4 regions of the Hominibacterium faecale genome follow, and region 1 is predicted to be linked to each of the others. Evidence: predicted binding sites of a transcription regulator. Region 1 holds the regulator's gene; each other region holds the start of a gene.

Region 1 (2,209 bases):
AACAATTTAAGTAGGGATTACGATAATGGAGCTTCGCTCCGGCGGATTTTCATCCGCCTAGTGCGACAGCCCCTCTTTAATTGGCGGGGATTCTGCGCTGGCTCGGCATCATGCTCCCAGTAGGCAAAACACCCTGCACTGTCTCTTTTTTTACACCACATAAGCAAATCAAGAACATCTGTTTACATTTTGTTCTTTTTATGGTATTCTAAGGTTGATGTTATAGACGGGTTTCTCCTTTGACTGACGATTACAATTGGTACGCCGCGGACTGTATCAGAAAACGGTATTTTTTAGTGAATTACGACATTCTGACGGCACGTTGCACCAATGGACGGGCTTCCTTCATGCAAAATTGTCAGTATCTAAAAAGGATAGTTCTTTTATTGATACTCTTTGGGGAAACGCTCATAGAGAAGGACGGATTAATATCAAAATCCAAGGTTTTTGCAAGGAGTTTTGATACTGAGGCCCCTCACCTGGCTTTTATCCAATCGCTCCGGGACTACAAAGTATCAAAATTGACATTTTTTTGATACCAGCAGCGATACTCGAATGGTTTGGATGCATAAGGCTTGATGTTGGCGGTGATGGCCGTCCTACTGCAAAACAGAATACTTTATACAGGATAAAAACAAATCCGGGAGGAATGGATGATATGTTAAAAGAACGGGAACAGAAAATCTTAGATTACATGAAGCAGGAAATCCGGCAGAAAGGATATCCCCCTACTGTGCGGGAAATCTGCAATGCGCTCAATATTAAATCCACTTCAACTGCTCATAAGGATATCGACAATCTTGTAAAAAAAGGCTATATTATCAAGGATCCATCCAAGCCGCGCGCTTTGATGGTAGTCGATCAGGAATTGGAGTCAGTACCGGCAGAACCGATGCCGCCTATTGATAATGCCCAGCGGACCGACGTTACCGACATACCGGTTATCGGACGCATTGCCGCCGGCACGCCCATCCTGGCTGAGCAAAACGTGGAAGAGACCTTTCCCGTTCCATCGCGCTTCCTTGGAAACGGTACCAATTTTATGCTGACGGTTAAGGGAGAAAGCATGATTGAAGCCGGAATTATGGACGGTGACTACATATTGGTTCAGCAGCAGCAAACCGCCAACAACGGCGATATCATCGTCGCTATGGTAGACGGCTTTGAAAGCGAAGCTACGGTAAAGACTTTCTATAAAGAGCAGGATCATATTCGGCTTCAGCCGGAGAACTCATCCATGAGCCCTATCATCGTACAGGATGTGAAAATTTTAGGCAAGGTCAAAGGCGTCTTTCGATATTTTTAAACCAACGCGGGTATTGTACCCGCGTTTTTTTCTGTATAAAAGTGATGGTAATCCCAGCATGGGACAATTCGGCTAATACATCAATTATTCTTTTTACAGGAATCATTGTTCTGCATTTGACAACTGGCCGACCGCCGTATTATGATAGATCCAGTATATAACTGGAAGGGGTAAGATTCATGTTTGTAATACTAAATAAAATCGCAATTATTTTCGCTATGGTAGGAGTCGGTTTCATTGCCAATAAAGCCAGAGCCCTGCCGGATGAATCCAACGGTTATCTGATCTCGCTGCTCATGAATATTACGGCGCCCTGCATGCTCCTCACCTCCATTACCGGCAAGCAATTGACGCCGGATACCCTCAGTTCTACCCTGGAGGTACTGGCCGGCACCATCATCTTCTTCCTTGTGGGGATGGCCGTTTCTTACGGGATCGTCAAGGTGCTGCGCATCTCTTCTGCGGACCAGGGCGTTTATATGAGCATCCTCACCACCGTAAACACTGGCTTCATGGGTTTTCCCATCACAAAAGCGGCGTTCGGCAATGAAGCGCTGTATTTCATGGTGGTCAGCAACATCGTCCTCAACATCTACCTCTATTCGCTGGGGATTTTACAGATCAATATGGGCGAAAAACGTCAGTTCAAAGGGCTGAAAAAGGCCCTCAAACCAATGCTTAACATGTGCTCGCTGGCAGCGGTTTTAGGAATCATTATGCTCTTTTCCGGATTCAAAATCCCTTCTTTTTTCAACGAACTCCTTACGGGCATCGGCGACATCACCATCCCCCTCTCCATGATCGTGGTCGGGGTCCAGCTGGGCAGCAGCAACATCCTGAAAATCATCAAAAACCCCAAGCTGATCGTCATATCCCTCATCAACCTGATCTTATGGCCCGCTC
Region 2 (2,209 bases), on a different contig from region 1:
TTCGTCCACCAGTTGGGATGCGATCCTGTATATTTCACTCGTTGTATTGATGTATCCCTGCATCTGCACCTGATGTCTGCGGGAAAAAAAGCTGCTGCTCTTTAGGGTAACGCAAACCAGTGAGGCCCGCTTTTTCAGCTGTCTTAAACGCATGCCCACCCTTTCACATAAAGACAACAATTCCTGCAGCAGCTCTTCTCTTTTTTCCGCATCAAACGGAAGCGTGAGGCTATTGCTGATTCCCTTTTGCAAAATATCTTCATTGATGAAAATCGGCTCTGAATCAATGCCATTGGCATAATCGCAAATTAAAGCGCCATGGCTTTTAAGCACGCCTCTGAGCAGATCCCGATCTGCATTGGCCAGTTCTCCAACGGTATAAATATTCATTTTGTGAAGCTTTTTTTCCGTAGCCCGGCCGACCATAAACAACTCCCTTACTGGCAGCGGCCACAGCTTTTGTTTGATTTCATGGGGCCATAGGGTTATGACCTTGTTGGGTTTTTCCAGCTCTCCGGCCATTTTCGCACACAGCTTGTTTTGTCCGATGCCGATGTTTACGGTAAATCCCAATTCTTTTTCAATCCGGCCTTTTATGTGAGAGGCCCACTTTACCGGATTTTCAACGACCTGCGCAGAGCCCGTGCAGTCCATAAAACATTCATCGATGCTATATCTTTGCACCAATGGCGTATACTGGCGGAGAATTCGATACAGGGCATCGCTGCACAACAAATAGAGATCGTAGTCCGCCGGGAAGATAGAAACATTTGGGCATTTCCCCTTTGCTTCCATCAAACTTTCGCCGGTCCGTATGCCGCAGGCTTTTGCTTTCTGGGATTTTGCCAAAATGATACCATGCCTGTTTTCAGGATCACCTGCTATTACTGCGGGAATCGTTCTAATATCCGTCTTATAACCTTGTTCCAGCATCGCTGCCGCAGTCCAGCTTAAATAAGCGCTGTTGGCATCCACATGAAAGACAACCACTTTTTTCACCTCCTCCATCTGTCTTCATTGTACCGAACATATGTTCTTTTTTCAACTGGTAACTATTTGTATTTTTTGAAAACAGTTTTCGGCCTGCGATGCATCTGTGCAGAGCCAGGCACCAGTACCTCTTGCCGGGCTGGGCATCCGGCATCCAATGATCATGGACCTGACTGCTGCGTGACCTGGTATCCGAAAAATTTCTAAAAGTTTTCGTAATTTTTACGCAAAGTTATGGGATTGCGGGGCTTCATGTTTGAGAAAAATGGCGCTTGCCTTCCGGCGAACAAGTTTGAGAGGTCCCAATCGTTGAAAACTGCGTAAATTCCGTATATTTTTTTCAATTTTTTCGCAAAACACTTTACTCCCCTTTTTCGTAAAAACCTTATTCCCCTCAAACCGACATCTTCCCCCGCTGCCCCCAAATAGCAAAAGAGCCCCTTATCACCATATAAGAGACTCTTTTCTTATTACGTAGGAAATATCGCCGGCAATATTTCCTGCATATCAACAAAGTCTACTTCTTTTAAGAATCGCGAAGCCTGCTTTGTTCCTTCATATTTTTATCTTCTAAAACAACCGCTCCAAAAGGCTGCCCTTTTCTTCTTCACTGACGGTAACCCGGACGGCTGTATCCGGCGTATAGGTACCGTCCTGCACCTGGCCGCTGCCGATATAGATGAGTTTTCCGTTTTCCAAAGTCCCCATGCAGCCTCCGCCCTCACTGTCGGTGAGCGAAATTCCAAGGGTGTTTGCCAGATCATCCCGGGTCATTTCTGGCTCCATGTTGTAAAACAGGGTATTGAGCGTACCCGACATCTCCATGCAGACTGCATCGGAAGTGGAATAGTCGTCCGGCCTGTCCAAAAGACCCGCCGGAAAGACGGCCTGCAAAGACACCGATTCCACATTCACATATGCCACACCCCAATCTCCGGACCCCAGAGAACCAAACTCAGGCGTTCCCAACGAACCATAGGCATCCGCGATGGCTTTTCCTGTCATCCCCACCAGGTCCACGTATTTTTCCCAGGTATCTTTCTTATGTTCCGTTCCTACCGTCTTTTCATATTGATATTTTTTACCGTCTTTGGTCCATTCCAGCTTGAAAAGATGCTTGCCGTCGTACAGCTCCGCCGCATTGACAGCGCCGTCCTTTATCTCGTAGTTTGCCGTATCAATATATACGGCGTAATTTGTCAGTTCTTGAACAGACCCG
Region 3 (2,209 bases), 270 kb from region 1:
CCAGGTTCCGAAATTCCTCGAACTGAAGGGGCCGGTTGTCCAGCGCGGAAGGCAGACGGAAACCGTATTCCACCAGCGAGCTTTTCCGGGATCGGTCTCCGGCGTACATGGCCCTCAGCTGGGGGAGCATGACGTGGGATTCGTCGATCATGATGAGGAAATCGTCGGGGAAGTAGTCGATCAGTGTATAAGGCCGGTTACCGGCGGGCAGTCCGTTGAGATGGCGGGAATAATTCTCGATCCCTTTGCAGGTGCCGATTTCCCGGAGCATTTCAATGTCGTAGCGGGTCCTTTGTTCAATTCTCTGCGCTTCGATCAGTTTGCCCCGGTCTTTGAACCACTGGATCCGCTCTTCCAGTTCTTCGCCGATGGTCAGAGCGGCGTTTTCGATGTTTTCTTTGGTCGTTACATAGTGGGAAGCCGGGTAAACGGCAATGTGGTTGCGCAATCCGATGATTTCGCCGGTCACGGGATTGATCTCTTTAATGGTTTCCACTTCGTCGCCGAAGAGTTCTACCCGGACTGCGTTTTCCGCTCCTGCCGGATAGATGTCGATCACATCGCCCCGCACCCGGAACGTGCCTCTGGTGAAGGCCATATCGTTGCGGGTATATTGGATGTCCACCAATCGGCGCAGAATATCCTGGCGATTTTTTTCCATGCCCGGCCGCAGCGACAGCATTTGATTTTCATAGTCAAATGGGCTGCCCAGTCCATAGATGCAGGATACGCTGGCGACGATGATTACGTCGCTCCGCTCCGCCAGAGCCGCTGTGGCCGAGTGGCGCAGTTTTTCAATCTCTTCGTTGATATCGGAATCCTTTTCAATATAGGTATCCGTGGAAGGCACGTAAGCTTCCGGCTGGTAGTAGTCGTAATAGGAGACAAAGTATTCCACCGCGTTGTCGGGAAAAAACTCTTTGAATTCGCCGTGAAGCTGGGCTGCCAGGGTTTTGTTGTGGGAAATCACCAGGGTAGGCTTTTGCACCTTTTCGATAATATTGGCCATGGTGAAGGTTTTTCCAGAGCCGGTAACGCCCATCAATGTTTGGTGTTCTCTGCCTTCCTCCACTCCGCGGGCCAGCGTTTGGATGGCCTGCGGCTGGTCTCCCATAGGTTTGTATTCTGAAGCTATTTTAAAAAGACGCTCTTCTCGCATCTGTTCCACCCCCGTATTATCTTGAACGCGGACCTGGGTCCGCTGTTATTTCACTCGCTTTTGCCTTACGGCAGCATCGATTCCATGTAGGTATTCTAGCATAGAATATTTAAAAAGTACAGAACAAAAAGGAACATTTGTTCTGTACTGATTAATCTTTCTCCATCAACTCCTCTATCGCAATCTCGATCCTATCATCTCTTTCTTTTATGCTATGAAACCTTGTGCTGCCTGGAATCTGGCGGCCGCAGAGCAGATGTGCGTATCAGCCGGCCAGTTCGCCTGCGATGGAGTAAATACTGGTATAAAAACCTGCAGCCTGCGCCAGGCTGTAATTTGGATACAAAGAATAAAAATTTTCGGATTTTTGTAACCCGGATCACCAGCACGGCCCAAACTGCTCTAACCCGCTGCATGAAGCGAATCCACGCTGAGCAAAATGTAAATTTATCCCATTTCTATTCGAAATCGGCCTTTTTCAAGCCAAAGTCCATAGAAAATCACGTGAAATTTCGCTTCAGGCCAGTTCATCTCAGTTGTTGCTCGCAACTAACCACACATAAATTATTCGTTCGGAGCTATTTGCAGCAAATAGATACCATCTTCCGACCCGCCGAGCTGCGAAAGCATCAAAATTGCCTGTTTTTCTATGGACCTTGCATCCAAATCAGGCCATTTCGATTAGGAATCGGCAAAAAAAAAATATTTTTCCCGAGCAAAACCGAGCCCAGGCAAGACCACCCCGGGGCGCCTTAGGCGCGCCCCTCTTCCATGCTTGCCTCCTCGTCACTTACAAGGTATACTATAGCTAGACAGCAAACCAATTCTGCCGTCGAAATCATTTCTTTTCGCATACAGAACCCCTGCTGTCAGCACGTTGTTCATGTCTCTAAGTGTATTGTGTAAAAAGGAGGAAATTATGAAAACGAAGATCACAGCATTGATCACCGGGCTCATGCTCTTCGCAGCAATGATCCCATCGGCAGCAATGGCGGCCGAATCTTCTGGGAAGTATGTGGAAATGCTTCCCACAAAAGTTTATCAGGGAAA
Region 4 (2,209 bases), on a different contig from region 1:
ATATACAGCATGAGCGTCACTTCACTCAGCTTGCGTCGGGCATCCTCCGGTGATCGGATATCCCGAATATCCGGTTTGGGAGCCTGAGAAAGAGCCTGCAGCATATGGCTGTGGAGCTGTGTTTTTTTGTAAATAAGCGTGGGATCCAGCTTGAGAATTTTTGCCGCTGCCTCAGCGCCCGACCGTTGGTGAGGTGTTAATTCACCTTTAGAAAACGTAAACTTTTTTCCTTCAAAGACACCAAAGGCTTTCATGGTATCCAGATAACCCAGGCGAATGATGCGCCGGGCATTATCGGTATTGAAGATGAGGAAGTTTCCCAAATCCCAGTGGCTTTTGATCATCACCAGCTTTGATGCGGTTTCCTCGGCCAGTTCAACGGTATCTCGGCGGACAAAACCCGCCGCTTCTAAATAAACAGCGATGATATTGTCCGCCCCCTTCTTCAGCGCCAACTCTACTGGCATTACATCCACATAGCCTCCGTCGATATAGCGGACGCCGTCGATTTCTCTGGCCTGCACTGCCGGAAAGCAAGATGCGCTGGCCAAAATATAGTCCTGCAGTTTTCCCTGCGGAATGTCTTCAGCAAACAGATAATGAGGCTTGAGTGAGGGGAATTCTACGGTCACAACGCCCAGCTTTATTTGTGAACGGCGAATGGTTTCCTCGCTTACATACTTTTCAACAATCTTTTCCAGACCAGATGTACCCGCGCCTCCCTTCGTAATGATTTCCTTGGCGTAGGCGATTGCTTCACCGGCCGTCATACCGGCAATCTCAAAATCAAATCGGCCAGTCTCCTTGCCGCCGTCGCTTTCCAGGTCAAAGACCATGTGAGTCTCCAGCTCCTTCCAAAGATTCACCGCCAGTTCAAAGTCATCCTGAGCAACCATAGCACCGTTCAGTGCACCGACCGATGTCCCCGTAACAATGTGGATGGGCACGCCGAGCTCACGAAGCGCCTGCCATACACCAATTTCGTAGCCGCCGCGGGAGCCGCCGCCGCTGAGTACCAAAGCATTTTTTTCCATAAAATCCCTTTCTAAATGAACATCCCCTAAAAATAGTCCTTAATAGAATATTAGCAATGAAGCAAAAAAAATACAAGGAATAAATAGGTAAGAGCATAATGATATAGGAGTTGAACATATGTTTGCGATATGGTAAAATAAGAACACAAGTTCAAAAGGAAGGGAGAAGCAGTTATGGATCTGATGTTTGATAAATTGAAAATACTGGCGGACAGCGCCAAGTATGACGTGTCCTGTTCCAGCAGCGGCGTGGGCCGCAAGAACAACGGAACGATTGGCAGCGGAGCTGCGGAAGGGATTTGCCACTCTTGGTCAGCGGACGGCAGATGCATTTCATTGTTAAAGGTTTTGTTTACCAATAAATGCGTTTACGATTGCGAATACTGCGTCAACCGCCGCAGCGCCGATACTGGAAGAGCTTCCTTCGAACCGGAGGAACTGGCGCGGCTGACCATTGAATTCTATCGACGAAATTATATCGAAGGCCTCTTCCTCAGTTCTGCAGTGGAGCGCTGCCCGGACTATACAGCAGAGAGAATTTTGCAATGCCTGCGGCTCTTACGTAGAGAATTCGGATTTGCCGGCTATATCCATGCCAAGATTATCCCCGGCGTATCTCAAGAACTGATTCATGCCATTGGCCTGGAGGCCGACCGGCTCAGCGTCAACATTGAGATGCCTACGAGCAAGAGTCTGGAACTGTTTGCTCCTCAAAAAAAACCAAAACAAATTTTTAGCCCCATGCGACAGATAACTAATACGCTTATTGAGAGAAAGGCGCTTAAAGGACCTGGCACCATGTTCAAAGGGCAGGAACTGAATTCACATTTAAACTATTTGAGCCCCGGCCAGAGCAGCCTCTCCCTCGATCCGCAGCAGATCCGGGAAAACCAGAACCAGCAAGATCAAAATATTCTGGCCGCGGCGGCGGTGCTGCCGGCTCGATTAGGAAGAAAAAAGGAGGTCTTTGCTCCCGCCGGACAAACCACGCAAATGATTATCGGAGCAGGTCAGGAAACCGATAAACAAATCCTGACTACCACCGAGAATCTCTATCATACCTTTAAGATGAAGCGGGTATATTACAGCGCCTACATTCCGGCTGTTCCTTCTCCTATTCTGCCTGACGTGCTGACGGCTCCGCCTCTGGGGAGGGAACATCGGCTGTATCAAGC

The links. Region 1 encodes LexA, which represses DNA repair genes until DNA is damaged. Its sites were predicted from a motif close to AGAACANNTGTTCT; they were not measured.
Region 2: a site for LexA is predicted at 1,024-1,037, ahead of LG211_RS03745 (DNA polymerase Y family protein). Genes of this name have one in related genera too.
Region 3: a site for LexA is predicted at 1,290-1,303, ahead of uvrB (excinuclease ABC subunit UvrB). Genes of this name have one in related genera too.
Region 4: a site for LexA is predicted at 1,146-1,159, ahead of LG211_RS05915 (putative DNA modification/repair radical SAM protein). Genes of this name have one in related genera too.

What each region holds. Positions count from the first base shown of each region.
Region 1 covers NZ_JAJAGH010000001.1:291,965-294,173, reverse strand. Annotated here, with positions in the region: gene lexA (transcriptional repressor LexA) at 659-1,306, shown strand; gene LG211_RS01300 (AEC family transporter) at 1,486-2,209, shown strand, end outside.
Region 2 covers NZ_JAJAGH010000003.1:199,345-201,553, reverse strand. Annotated here, with positions in the region: gene LG211_RS03745 (DNA polymerase Y family protein) at 1-1,008, opposite strand, end outside; gene LG211_RS03740 (zinc ribbon domain-containing protein) at 1,561-2,209, opposite strand, start outside.
Region 3 covers NZ_JAJAGH010000001.1:559,745-561,953, reverse strand. Annotated here, with positions in the region: gene uvrB (excinuclease ABC subunit UvrB) at 1-1,159, opposite strand, end outside; gene LG211_RS02580 (PPC domain-containing protein) at 2,079-2,209, shown strand, end outside.
Region 4 covers NZ_JAJAGH010000005.1:161,644-163,852, reverse strand. Annotated here, with positions in the region: gene LG211_RS05920 (patatin-like phospholipase family protein) at 1-1,034, opposite strand, end outside; gene LG211_RS05915 (putative DNA modification/repair radical SAM protein) at 1,209-2,209, shown strand, end outside.